Regions from separate parts of the Kocuria sp. CH-021 genome, predicted to be linked through region 2. Evidence: riboswitches for the same ligand, from Rfam matches in the RefSeq annotation. Region 2 holds a riboswitch; each other region holds the start of a gene.
The links. A riboswitch is a leader RNA that binds a small molecule or an ion and turns the genes downstream of it on or off. The one in region 2 is predicted to bind cyclic di-AMP.

Region 1 (4,331 bases), on a different contig from region 2:
GGCGCGTGCCCGCCGGTTAGCGCCCCGACCGTCCGTGGAGCTGCTCGACGAGGTGGTCCACGCAGTGCAGCAGCCGGGCCACGTCGTCGGGCTCGATCGAGACGAACGTGGCGATCCGCAGCTGGTTGCGCCCCAGCTTGCGGTAGGGCTCGACGTCCACCACTCCGTGGGCGCGCAGGACCGCCGCGACACCGGCCGCGTCCACGGCGTCGTCGAAGTCCACGGTGGTGATCACGGTGGAGCGGTCCTCCGGGCGGGCCACGAACGGGCGCGCGAACGGGACCGCCTCCGCCCACGCGTAGACGAGGTCGGAGGACTCCTTCGTGCGGGCCGCGGCCCACGCCATGCCGCCCTGCTCGTTGAGCCACCGGACCTGCTCGTCGAGCATGACCAGGGTGGCCAGGGCGGGAGTGTTGTAGGTCTGGTTCTTCCGGGAGTTCTCCAGCGCCGTGGTGAGCTGCAGGAAGTCGGGGACCCACCGCCCCGAGGCGCCGATCCGCTCGATCCGCTCGACGGCGGCGGGGGAGAACGCGCCGAGCCACAGCCCGCCGTCGGAGCCGAAGTTCTTCTGGGGAGAGAAGTAGTAGACGTCCGCCGCGGCCAGGTCCGCGGCCATCCCGCCGGCCGCCGAGGTGGCGTCGACCAGCACGAGCGCCTCGTCCCCGGTGCCGGCGGGCCGCACCACGGGTGCGGCGACCCCGGTGGAGGTCTCGTTCTGGGGCCAGGCGTAGACGTCCACGCCCTCCTCCGCACGGGCCTCCGGGCGTGCTCCGGGGGCCGACTCCACGATCGAGGAGGCCTCCAGGAACGGGGCGCCGTCGGTGGCCTGGGCGAACTTCGCCCCGAACTCGCCGAACACCAGGTGCTGGGCCCTGCGCTGCACGAGCCCGAAGGCGGCGGCGTCCCAGAAGGCGGTTGCCCCGCCCAGGCCCAGCAGCACCTCGTAGCCCTCGGGGAGCCCGAGGAACTGCGCGAGGCCCTCGCGCACCGAGCCCACGAGCTCCTGCACCGGCGCCTGACGGTGGGACGTCCCGAGCAGGGCGGTCCCGGCGCGGGACACGGCCTCGACCTGGGCCGGGCGGATCTTCGAGGGGCCGGCGCCGAACCGGCCGTCGGCGGGCAGCAGATGCTGGGGGATGGTGACGTGTGCGGGCAACGGGCGCTCCCTCGGGATGACGTGCGGCGGGTGACGGGCGGTGGGCGCGGCCGCCGGGACGGGATGCTCGCGCCGTGCGCGCCTCGGCCCATTCTGCCCCACCCGCGGACGCCGGGCTCCGCGGGTGCCGGGTGCGGGGTGCGGTGGACGCCGGGCTGCGCGGGTGCAGTGGGCGGCCGGGCTCATCGGGCCCCGGGCTCCGCGGGTGCCGCTCTCCGTCCGGACCACAGCGGGGCTCTCGCACTAAGCTCGTGCAGGAAGACCGGACCGGGCAGGATCCCCGGGGCCGGACGGCCGGACGAAGGATGACTGAGGCATGAGCGACCTGATCGACACCACGGAGATGTACCTGCGGACCGTGCTCGAGCTCGAGGAGGAGGGGATCACACCGATGCGGGCCCGCATCGTGGAGCGTCTCGACCACTCCGGGCCCACGGTCTCGCAGACGGTGTCCAGGATGGAGCGGGACGGGCTGCTGACGGTGGGCCCGGACCGGTCGCTGCTGCTCACCGAGGCCGGCCGGGAGCGGGCCGTGCAGGTCATGCGGAAGCACCGGCTCGCCGAGCGCCTGCTCGCCGACGTCATCGGCCTGGACCTGGCACAGGTCCACGACGAGGCGTGCCGGTGGGAGCACGTCATGAGCGAGCAGGTCGAGCGGCGGCTCGTGGACCTCCTGCACAGCCCCCGGCACTCGCCGTACGGCACGCCGATCCCCGGCCTCGCCGCCCTCGGGGTGGAGGACAGCCCCGCCGCGGCGCACCCCTCCCTGCTCGACGCCGCCCGCCACGTCCCGGACGGCCCGCACACCATCGCGCTGCTGCCGGAGGTGGTCCAGGCGGACGCCGACCTGCTGGGCGTGCTGAGCGACGTGGGCGTGCTCACCGGGGCCGAGGTCAGGGCACGGGTGGACGGTCAGCTCGTGCGCATCGAGGTGCCGGCCACGGGACGGTCCGCGGAGGTCGACCTGCGGACCGCCGCGGCCATCCGCGTCCTCGCCTCCTGACGCCCCGCCGCGGGCGGCGGGAGATGTGCCTCGCCGCGGGCGGCGGGGGACATCTCCCGCGGTGCCTCCGGAGGCAGTGCGGCGTCGTCCCCGGTGCCCCGGAGCGCTCCGGGGAGCGGTCCCGTCCCGGATGTGTGGACGTTCACAAGCTACTTTCCGCCAGTCCGCTCCCCGACAGGCTCCCGGAGCGCACCGGCCCTGGTGGGACGCGGTTTTTGCGGGCTCCGAAGGGCACTGCACAGGGCGTCGCAGGGGCAAATTCTTCTTCTGTGAAGACTCAATTCCGCGGGATTGATATGGTGCTCGTTGCCTCTTCGTGATCGGTCGTGATCAAAACGTGACACTTCCGTAATCTGTCATGTACTGTTCAACGCGTGCTGATCACTGGTCGGATCGGCGCCCACGAAGCACATCGCCGAATTCTGCCGGTGCCCGTGGCCTCTACACAGAAACTGCTTGGCAGAAGCGGGGGAACCATTTTCGGTCCCGGTGATCCGGGTCCTTGGGGTTAAGTCGTCAGAGCGCGTGCGTTCTGCGGCCGGGTGTCTCCCACCCGAATCCGACAGCTCACCTCGTAGGCAAAGGGAGGAACTCAACCATGTCGCTTTTCCAGCAGAACTCTGCCCGCCACCGCGCCGAGAGCACCTCGCACGCCGTGCGCAACACCACCATCGCCGCCGCCGCCGGCGCCGCGATGATCGGCTCCATCGCCCCGGCCCAGGCCTACGCCCAGGCCCCCGTCGAGTCCGGCGCGGCCTACTCGGCCCCGGCCCCGGCGTCCGCCTCGCTGGCCGGCTACACCTCGTACACCTATGAGGCTCCGGTCGCCGCGCAGCCCGCGGCCCAGCCCGCCGCCCCGGCCTACGAGGCCCCGGCCCCGGCGCCCCAGCCGGCCGCCGCCACCGCGAGCGTGACCCCCCAGTCCACCGCCACCACGGCCATCTCCCCGGCCGCCGGCGGCATCGTGGGCACCGCGATGTCCGCGCAGGGCGCCGGCTACGTCTACGGCGGCACCGCCTACGGCGCCTGGGACTGCTCCGGCTTCACCCAGTGGGTCTTCGCCCAGAACGGCATCGACCTGCCCCGCACCACCTGGTCCCAGTTCGCGGCGGGCACCCCCACCGCCAACCCGCAGCCCGGCGACCTCGTCTCCCAGAACGGCGGCGCGCACGTGGGCGTCTACATCGGCGGCGGCAAGATGATCTCCGCCCTCAACCCGACCCAGGGCACCCAGGTCCACTCCGTCAACGCCATGCAGCTGGACGGCTACTACACCTTCTGATCGGTCCCGGCCGCCCGCACCCCTCGGGTGCGGGCGGCACCCGATCCCCCCAGGCACGGAGAGCCGCTCTCCCGGCTCTCCGTGCTTCCTGCTGTCCGCCCGGACAGCGACTCCTCCCCTCCGCTCGCCCGGCCGTCGTTCCCGATCCCGGAACACCGTCCTGCCGGACACCGGACCACCCCAGCATCCCCCGGGGCGATCCGTGCTGTCCCCGTGCCCTCCGGCAGGCCGGCTCGGCCCCGCCAGAAAGTCGTCTGAACTCCTCATGACCCGTGACCTGACCTCCTCCAACGGCATCGGCTCGCTCCTGACCGGCAAGGCCCGCACCGTGGCCGCCGTCGCGGCCTTCTCCGGCCTGGCCCTCGCCACCACCGTGTCCGTGCAGGCCGCTCCGGCCCAGGACGCCTCCGCCGACGCCCCGCTGTCCGCCGTGGCCGCCGCCACCCCCGCCGCGGCCCCCGCCGTGTCCCTCGAGCCCGTCGCCCACGTGACGAAGGCCGAGAAGCCGGCGTCGGAGAAGCCGGCCGCGAAGAAGGCTGAGAAGAAGGCGGAGAAGAAGGCCGAGCGGAAGGTGCAGACCCCGGTCGTCGCGGCTCCCGCCGTGGCCGCCCCGGCCCCGAAGCCGGCCGTGCAGGCCGCCCCCGCCCCCAAGCCGGTTGTGCAGGCCGCCCCCGCTCCGAAGCCGGCCGCCGCGCCCGCCCCGGCGGTGGCGGCTCCGAAGCCCGCTGCTCCCAAGCCGGTCGTGCAGGCCGCCCCGGCCCCGAAGCCCGCCGCCGCCCCGAAGCCGGTCGTGCAGGCCGCCCCGGCGGCCGAGCGCACCGTCAGCACCCAGAGCTCCGCCTCCGGCAAGGGCGCGACCATCTCCTCCGCCGCCATGGGCCAGCTCGGCG
Region 2 (4,331 bases):
GATCTCGCTGCGCGACTGGTAGACGATCTCCATGCCGAAGGCCCTGGCCCGGCGCGCGGTCGCCTGGCCGATGCCGCCCATGCCGACGACGCCGAGGGTCTTGCCCTGCAGGCTGCTGCCGAGCAGGAAGAACATGCCCCATTTCCAGTCCTGGCCGGAGCGGATGAGCCGTTCCGCCTCGCCGAGCCGGCGGGTCGCCATGAGGACGAGGCCGAACGCGATGTCGGCGGTGGCGTCCGTGAGCACCCCGGGGGTGTTGGTGGCCACGACGTCCCGTTCGGCGCAGGCCGGCACGTCGATGTTGTCGTAGCCGACCGCGACGTTCGCAACCACTTTCAGCTGCGGGCCGGCGGCGTCGAGCAGCTCGGCGTCGATGCGCTCGGTGAGCAGGCTGACGACGGCATCGGCGCCGGCCACCCGGCGCAGAAGCTCCTCGCGGTCGATCGGCTCCGGATCCGGCCAGGCGTCGACCTCGTGGGCGGCGCGGAGCTTCTCGATCGCGGCGTCGGGAATCCGTCCCGTGACGACGACCCGGCTCATGCCGTCTCGATCCACGCGCGCAGGCGGCCGAGGCCGTCGCGGATGTCGTCGACGTCGATGCCCGAGTAGGCGAGCCGGATGTACTGCCGGTCCTCGCCGGGCTGGCGCCGGCCGAAGTGCTCGCGCGTGCAGAAGGAGACGCCGGTCTCGTGCAGCGCCGCCGTGGCGAAGTCACCGACCGCCGTGTACCCCATGCGTTCCATGGCGGCGGTGACGTCGGGGAACAGGTAGAAGGTCGACTGCGGCACGGCCACGTGCATGCCGGGGGTGGCGTTCACGAGCTCACAGGCGACATCGCGGCGCTCGCGCAGGATGTCGAGCGTCTGCTGCACGGGCTCCTGGGTGCCGCGGAGTGCTTCGATGCCGGCCCACTGCACATAGTGCGTGGTGCACGACTCGTCGTTGGTGTTGAGCGTGCTGAGCACCTTCGCGATCTCCAGGGGCGCGACGGCGCAGCCGAGGCGCGAGCCGGTCATGGCGAACTTCTTGCTGAAGGTGTAGAGGATGACGGTGCGCTCGGCCATGCCGGGCAGCGAGGCGATCGAGTTCGAGACCCCCTCGTAACGGGTCTCGAAGTAGGCCTCGTCGGAGAGCACCCAGAGATCGTGCTCCTGGGCGAGCTGCGCGACGGCCTCGCGCTCGGCCGCCGTCGACTCGGCCGAGATGGGGTTCTGCAGGTCGTTGTAGATGATGGCGACCGTGTTCGGGGTGATCGAGGCGCGCACCTGTTCGAGGTCGATCGCGAAGCCGTCCTCCGTGGGCAGGTAGCGGTACGACACGGCCGTGCCCCCGAGGTACTCGATCTGCGACTCGTAGATCGGGAAGCCTGGGTTCGGGTAGAGCACCTCCTGGCCGGGGTTCATGACCGCCTGCAGGAACTTCGTGATGACGGGCTTGCCGCCCGTCATCACTACGATGTTCTCGGGGCTGAGGTCGATGCCACGGCGCGAGCCGATGTCCTCGGCGAGGGCCTCGCGCAGCTGCGGGATGCCCGGGCCCGGGCAGTAGCCCGTGTAGCCGTCGGCGATGGCCCGGTCCATCGCCTCGATGATGTGCGGGGCCGTCGGGATGTTGATGTCACCGAGGTGGAAGGGGTACACCCGGTTCCCCTTCGCCTTCCAGGCGGCGGCGGCCTGGGCGACGCTGAAGGCGGTTTCGGTGCCCAGCCGGTCGAGCCGGTGTGCGAGTTCCCGCATGCTGTTCCACTCCTCGTCGAGTTGGCGATCGATCCGCTGGCGGACCCGCACCGAGCATACGACTCATATATCAGCCTGGGAAGAGTGGTTTCCCGATGGATTCCCACCGTGGACATCGTTGCGAGGTGCCTCCGCGTGCAGAGGCCGTCCACATGGGATGCGGGTGTGGGGGGGGGGGGGGGGGGGGGGGCGCCCCCCCCCCCCCACCCCCGGCTCAGGTGCGTGGGGTCAGCGCACGCGGAGGTAGACGGGGCCGGAGCCGACGTTGACGGTCTGGATGACCGTCTGGTTGCCGTTCCAGCCGCCGTGGACGGCCTTGCCGCCGCCGATGTACACGGCGATGTGGGCGAAGCCCATGCCGCCGTTGGCGTAGTAGACCAGGTCACCGGGCTGGGCCTGGGCGGCGGAGACCCGGGTGCCGAGCTTCAGGTAGGAGACCGGCCACCCGTGGTGCTTGACCCCGGCCGCGCGCAGGGCCTTGGTGACCAGGGCGGTGCAGTCCTGCCGCACGCCGAGCTGGTTCTTGGCCGCGGCGGCGATGGTCGCGGCCTTGCCGGACTGGGCCTGGGTGCTGAGGACCTGCTGGGGGGCTGCGGCGGGGGCGGCCTGGGCCGGGGCCACGCTGCTGAGCGCCAGGGCGCCGCCGGCGGCCGCCAGGATGGCGGTGCGCCCGAGGCGGAACGAGCTCTGGGCGCGGTGGCGGGGCGTGCGGGACTGGAAAACGGGCATGAGTGATGTCCTCCCTCTTGCCTGCGAGGTGAGCTGTCGGATGCGGGTGGGAGACACCCGGTCGCAGGGTGGGGGCCCTGGCGACTTAACCCCTAGGTCCCGGGGAAGGGACCGTTTCTGGTTCCCCCGCTTCTGCCGAGCGATGTGTCTGGGGGGCCCCGGGCACCGGCAGAATTCGGCGATGTGCACGGGGATGCCGATCGATGAGGCGATCGGCACGGAGGAAACACTAATCGAAAAGTAACGAGAAAGTCTCGTTTAGATCACGGGCGTGTCTCGGCTTGAGTGCTGGTGCGGCTGTGCACCTCCGCGCCGGGACGCCGTGGCCCCGTGAGGCGTGCCCATGGGGATCCCCCGGGAGGCTCAGTTCGAGACGAAAGTGGTTTTGACCTGGGGCTCTGCCAAGGTCATGCCGACGGGCAAGCAGGCCCCTGCCCTGGAGCCGAGTACCGAATGGCGCCACCCGTGGCAGGGCACGACCGTTTGCCGGGAAAGGCCCACAGAGCATTAGGTGTCCGACGGGATCGGCCCCTTCAAGGGCCGGGGCAAACCATCACTTCCGGCAATTTCCATTGTTGTCCCAGGAATTCGCAAAAAGAAAGAAATGCCTTTGTGGCACGTCGATTCCGCTTCCCTGGCATCCCGCGAGCACCAGGCTGCCGATGAGGGGATGCGCCCCGACGCCCCGGCCTGCCGGCATGCGGAGGGCTCCGGTGCCGCAGCACCGGAGCCCTCCGTTCGGCTGTTCGACCGGTCAGGCGACGCTGAAGCCCTCGTACTGTCGGGAGGCGACCTCGTCGCACTTGGCGCGGTAGGCGCCGACCCCGCCCACGTAGGGCATGAACACCCGCGGCTTGCCGGGCACGTTGGCGCCCAGGTACCAGGAGTTCGCCTGCGGGAACAGGGTCATGTCCGCGGCGTCGTTGACGTGCTGCACCCACGCGTCCTCCGCCTCGGGAGAGGCCTCGGAGCGGACGAGGCCCTGGTCCTCGAGGTAGCGGATGTGGTCGGTGATCCAGTCGACGTGCTGCTCGATCGAGGTCACCATGTTGCTGAGCACCGACGGGCTGCCGGGACCGGTGACCAGGAACAGGTTCGGGAACCCGGCGGTGGCCAGCCCGAGGTAGGTCCGCGGGCCGGCGGCCCACTTCTCGGCCAGGGCGAGCCCCTCGGTGCCCCGGATGTCGATCCGGTTCAGGGCCCCGGTCATGGCATCGAAGCCGGTGGCGAAGACGATGGCGTCGACCTCGTACTCCTGCTCCGTGGTGGCCAGCCCCCGCTCGGTGAGCCGGGTGATCGGCGCGGACCGGACGTCGACCAGGGAGACGTTCTCCCGGTTGAACGTCGTGTAGTAGTCGGTGTCCACGCAGATCCGCTTGGTGCCCACAGGGTGGTCGTAGGGCTTCAGCAGCTCCGCGACCTGCGGGTCCTCGACGATCTCGTCGATGCGCTTGCGGATGTACTGGGCCACGACGTCGTTGGCCTCCTTGCTGATCGCCAGGTCCGAGAAGCACTGCCCGAGGCGGAACCCGCCCAGCGTCCAGTGCTCCTCCATGACCTTGCGCTGCTCCGCCGGGTCGGTCTCCAGCGCGGAGGCGGTGCTGGGCGGGAACGGCAGCCCGGTCGGGGTCTGCCTGGCGATCTCCCGGATCCGCGGGTAGTCGGCCTTGATCTGCGCCCACTCCTGCGGGTCCAGCGGCTGGTTGCGCGCCGGGACGCTGAAGTTCGGGGTGCGCTGGAAGACCGTCAGGTGCTCGGCCTGCCGGGCGATCTCGGGGATCGACTGGATGCCGGAGGACCCGGTGCCGATCACCGCGACGCGCTTGCCGGTGAAGTCCACGCCCTCGTGCGGCCAGGAGCCGGTGT
Region 3 (4,331 bases), on a different contig from region 2:
CGGAGTCGATGCGCGAGGCGTGCAGATCGTGCACACCGACCACGTGCGGCAGGGCTTCCAAGCGGGTGCGGACCTGCTCGAGGTCCAGGCCCTTCGGGGTGGTTTCCATCAGGACCTCGATGGTGTCGCGCAGCAGGATCAGAGCCCGCGGCACGATCAGGGCGGCGATCAACAAGGACACGACCGCATCCGCCCGGGTCCACCCGGTGGTGGCGATGACGATCGCGGAGACGATCACCGCTACCGAGCCCAGGGCGTCGTTGGCCACCTCCAGGAACGCGGCCTTCATGTTCAGGTTCTCCCCCCGGCCCGAGGCGAGGATGACCAGCCCGATGATGTTGCCGACCAGCCCGACCACCCCGAACCACAGCATGGCCGTGGACTCGACCTCGGGGGGCTCCAACAGCCGGCGCACCCCTTCGACGGCGATGAACCCGCCCACAGCCAGCAGCACCGAGGCCTGGGCGGCCGCGGCGACGATCTCGGCGCGCTGGTACCCCCAGGTGCGTTTGTCCGTGGCCGGTTTCAGCGCCAGGGTCGCGGCGGTGAGGGCGATGAGCAGCCCGGCCGAGTCGGTGAACATGTGCCCGGCATCGGCCAGCAGCGCCAGGCTGCCCGAGACCACCGCACCGATGATCTCGGCGACCATAATCGTGGCGGTGATGGCGAACACCACTGCCAGTTTCCCCCTCCGCCCGGCGCCGGCGTGGGAATGATCGTGCTCGCCGCTCATACCGGAATCTCCTGGGTGGTGGCGTCATCGGCGAGGGCCTCGGCGGCGCACTCGGGTGTCCCGCACCGGCACACCGGTTCGACGGTGAGGATAGTGCCCAGCAGGTCCTCCAACGCGTGGGCCAGCTTGGGGTCCGAGAGTTCATAGCGCACGTTGCGCCCCACCGGCACGCCCACGACCAACCCGCAGTCGCGCAGACAGGCCAGGTGGTTGGACAGGATCTGCCGGCTCACCCCGATCCGGGCCGCCAGTTCCGAGGGCACCGCTGGGCCCTGCTGCAGCTGCAGCAGCACCGCGGCCCGGGTGGGATCGGCCAGTGCTTTGCCGAAACGGGACATCACCGCGACCGGGGACAAGATCCTCATCCAATAACCGTACAGCAGAATCTGTATCAAAGGAGATGAGGGGCTTCCCTTGATGATCGGGCAATGTCCAGCTCGTATTCATACGGTGAGGGCGGACGGGGGTGCCGTCCGCCACTGCGGCATCCCCGTCCCCCGAGCCATCGCTGCACCCTAAGGGCTCTCGCTCCAATGCCGAGGCGGAGCAGGATAAGCACTGCCCGCGTCCAGCGGAAGACAGGGCAAGGCCATGAGCACTCTCCGATCCTCTCCGCAGGACTGCTCCCCGTGTGCCGATTCGCTGGCGTGTGCACATCGACAGGATCGTGGCAATCGTTCGAGTCTGCGGCTACAGCTGCGGAGTGCACCCATGCGGTCCATCCGAGTGCACCCATGCGGTCCATCGACGATGATCCTGGCGGGGCACTCCGCACCTGACGGATGAGCCCACCGGCCGGCCTTCACCACATCGGCGAGACTCACCGGTAGGTGTAGTACCCGTCGACGGGCATGGCGTTGACGGAGTGGACGAAGGTGCCCTGGGTCGGGTTCAGCGCCGAGACCATCTTGCCGCCACCGATGTAGATGCCGATGTGGTTGCCGCCGTTCTGGGACACCAGGTCACCAGGCTGCGGGTTGGACGTCGGGGTGGCGGCGGCGATCTGCTGGAAGCTGGTGCGGGGGATGTCGATGCCGTTCTGGGCGTAGACCCAGCCGGTGAATCCGGAGCAGTCCCAGGCCCCGAAGGAGGTCCCGCCCCAGACGTAGCCGGTGCCCACGCCCTGCATGGCCGTGCCCACGATGCCGCCGGCGGCCGGGGCGATCTCGGTGATGGCGGTGGACTGCGGGCTCACGCTCGAGGTGGCGGCGCTCTGCTGCGGGGCCGGGGTCGGAGCGGCGGGCTGCGCGGCGACCGGGGCCGGGGTGGTGTAGGAGGCCAGGTTGGCCGTCGCCGATGCCGGAGCCGCATAGGAGGACCCGGAGGCGGCGGGGATCTCGGCGTAGGCCTGGGCCGGAGCGATGGAGCCCACCAGTGCGGCGCCGGCGGCGGCGACGACGGTGGTGGTACGCACGGCGCGCGAGGAGGTCTGGGCGCGGTGACGGGCAGTGTGCTGCTTGAAAAGCGACATGGGTGGATTCCTCCCTTTGCCTACGAGGTGAGCTGTCGGATGCGGGTGGGAGACACCCGGTCGCAGAACGCACGCGCTCTGAGACTTAACCCCAAGGCCCCGGTACACCGGGACCGGTAATGGTTCCCCCGCTTCTGCCAAGCGATTTCTCTTCAGGAACCCCGGGCACCGGCAGAACTCGGCGATGTGCCACGAGGGCGCCGACAGGATCAGTGGTCGGCACGCACTGAAGAGTACAAGGAGATTACGAAACAATCACAATCCGATTCGGGAATGTATAGAGATCGTAAAGAAGTGGTCAAGGCTTGATGAAGACCTGAATTGTTGTCGGCTTTTTCCTGTTAATTTCCCGAGAAAGGCGGGGCGCTCTGCGCTTTGAGTGAGGTGGCTTGTTGGTGCGTGGGCGCTGCGCGGGGAGTCGTCGCCCACACAGCGGTGGGGACAGGAGCCACTTCAAAAGGCGCGGCGGGTGGATCGAGAGCGAAGCCCGCGGCCATCCTGGGATATTTCGCGCTGCATCAAGCCCCGGAAATTTGGGCTCTGTCCATGCTCGCACTGACTGGCGGAACGTTAGCCAGCGTTGTGGTCGAGGAGATGCCCGACCAAGCCCACGAAGGCGACACCAGCGTGCCGGGACCGATCCTGCTCACCGGCGGAGTTGCGCTGTTCGCCGCGATCTCCGTCTACCTCGGTTCCTGAGAAGCCGTGCGCCCCGGCGTCCTCGTCTCGGGGCGCCGACGCGTGCCGACCGTGCTCAGTGGGCGCAGTTGGGACCGCATCCACCGCAGTGTGCACCGTCCTCGGCGGTGAGGACCGCAACGGGAGTGCAGCAGGCGTCTCCGCGCCAGGCCTCCAGCCCCTCCTTGACCGCCACGGCGGCGATCACCAGCGCAGCCAGCGGGTCGGCCCAGGACCAGCCCAGGGTGCTGTTGAGCACCAGGCCTACCAGCAGCACGGCGGAGAGGTAGGTGCACAGCAGGGTCTGCTTGGAATCGGCCACCGCAGAAGCAGAGCCCAGCTCCCGGCCGGTGCGGCGTTCGAACCAGGACAGGAACGGCATGATGAGCAGGCTCACCGCGGCCAGGGCGATCCCGACCGGGGAGTGTTCCGGCTCGGCGGCCCCGAGCAGGGCGCGGATCGCATCGACGGTGACGAAGGCAGCCAGGCCGAAGAAGGAGAACGCGATCACCCGCATCGCCACCTTTTCCCGTCGGTGCGGGTCCGGGGCGGCGAACTGCCACGCCACCGCCGCCGCGGAGAGGACCTCCACGATCGAGTCCAGGCCGAAGCCGATCAGCGCCGAGGAGGAGGCGATGGTGCCGGCGGTCAGGGCGATGACCGCCTCGAGCACGTTGTAGGTGATGGTGCCGGCCACGATCCAGCGCACCCTGCGATGCAGCACCGCCCGGCGTGCATCGGCGATGGGCTTGGGGTCCAGGGTCAGGGAGGTCATGTGCAGGTGCATCCTTCCGGGGAGCAGCAGGTCGGGTCCACGGTGACCACCAGCTCCAGCAGGTCCCCCAGGGCGGCCCCGAGGCGGGGATCGGCCAGGGAGTACCAGGTGCTGCGCCCCTCGGCGGTGGAGGTCACCAGCCCGCACCCGCGCAGGCACCCCAGCTGGTTGGAGATCACCTGCTTGGACACCCCCAGGGCCTGAGCCAGTTCCGAGGGCCGGGCCGGGGCGTCTCGGAGGGACAGCAGGATCCGGGTCCGGGTCCCGTCCGAGAGAGCATGGCCCAACCGGGACAGGGCCGAAGTATGGGTGGGGGTCACCGCGGTCATCCCCCCTACGGTACAGGTTTCTGTGTACTGTTGAGGGGTGGCCTGCTGGCACTCCTCGGGCGCACCAGCGGGTCACCCGGGGCGTGCTGCGTTTGCCGGATCGAGGAGGACCGTGATGATGTCGGAAGTGGCCCCGGCTCTGGCGCTGGGCCTGTACCTGGCCGGCCTGGTGACCGCCTTCGGTGTGCGGTCGTGGATCCACCGGCGCCGCACCGGCTCCAGCGGCTTCCGCGGGGTGAGCGGGGCGCCCGGCTCGCCCGAGTGGTGGGGCGGGATCCTGTTCGCGGCCGCCCTGGTTCTCGGTGCGGCCGGGCCCGTCCTGGCCCTCACCGGCACCGTGGCCGC

Region 1: it holds a riboswitch for cyclic di-AMP, as region 2 does, so the genes downstream of both, ACPYN7_RS02225 (C40 family peptidase) here and ACPYN7_RS10855 (NlpC/P60 family protein) in region 2, are expected to answer to the same signal.
Region 3: it holds a riboswitch for cyclic di-AMP, as region 2 does, so the genes downstream of both, ACPYN7_RS15150 (C40 family peptidase) here and ACPYN7_RS10855 (NlpC/P60 family protein) in region 2, are expected to answer to the same signal.

Annotation. Positions count from the first base shown of each region.
Region 1 covers NZ_JBNAFK010000002.1:205,714-210,044, reverse strand. Annotated here, with positions in the region: gene ACPYN7_RS02240 (MFS transporter) at 1-20, shown strand, start outside; gene serC (phosphoserine transaminase) at 17-1,156, opposite strand; gene ACPYN7_RS02230 (metal-dependent transcriptional regulator) at 1,473-2,159, shown strand; cyclic di-AMP (ydaO/yuaA leader) riboswitch at 2,565-2,752, shown strand; gene ACPYN7_RS02225 (C40 family peptidase) at 2,758-3,441, shown strand; gene ACPYN7_RS02220 (C40 family peptidase) at 3,707-4,331, shown strand, end outside.
Region 2 covers NZ_JBNAFK010000012.1:43,920-48,250, reverse strand. Annotated here, with positions in the region: gene ACPYN7_RS10865 (2-hydroxyacid dehydrogenase) at 1-540, opposite strand, end outside; gene ACPYN7_RS10860 (pyridoxal phosphate-dependent aminotransferase) at 537-1,736, opposite strand; gene ACPYN7_RS10855 (NlpC/P60 family protein) at 1,965-2,465, opposite strand; cyclic di-AMP (ydaO/yuaA leader) riboswitch at 2,471-2,656, opposite strand; gene ACPYN7_RS10850 (flavin-containing monooxygenase) at 3,220-4,331, opposite strand, start outside.
Region 3 covers NZ_JBNAFK010000022.1:21,130-25,460, reverse strand. Annotated here, with positions in the region: gene ACPYN7_RS15160 (cation diffusion facilitator family transporter) at 1-733, opposite strand, end outside; gene ACPYN7_RS15155 (ArsR/SmtB family transcription factor) at 730-1,098, opposite strand; gene ACPYN7_RS15150 (C40 family peptidase) at 1,554-2,204, opposite strand; cyclic di-AMP (ydaO/yuaA leader) riboswitch at 2,210-2,363, opposite strand; gene ACPYN7_RS15145 (hypothetical protein) at 2,751-2,903, shown strand; gene ACPYN7_RS15140 (cation transporter) at 2,959-3,657, opposite strand; gene ACPYN7_RS15135 (ArsR/SmtB family transcription factor) at 3,654-3,986, opposite strand; gene ACPYN7_RS15130 (methyltransferase family protein) at 4,102-4,331, shown strand, end outside.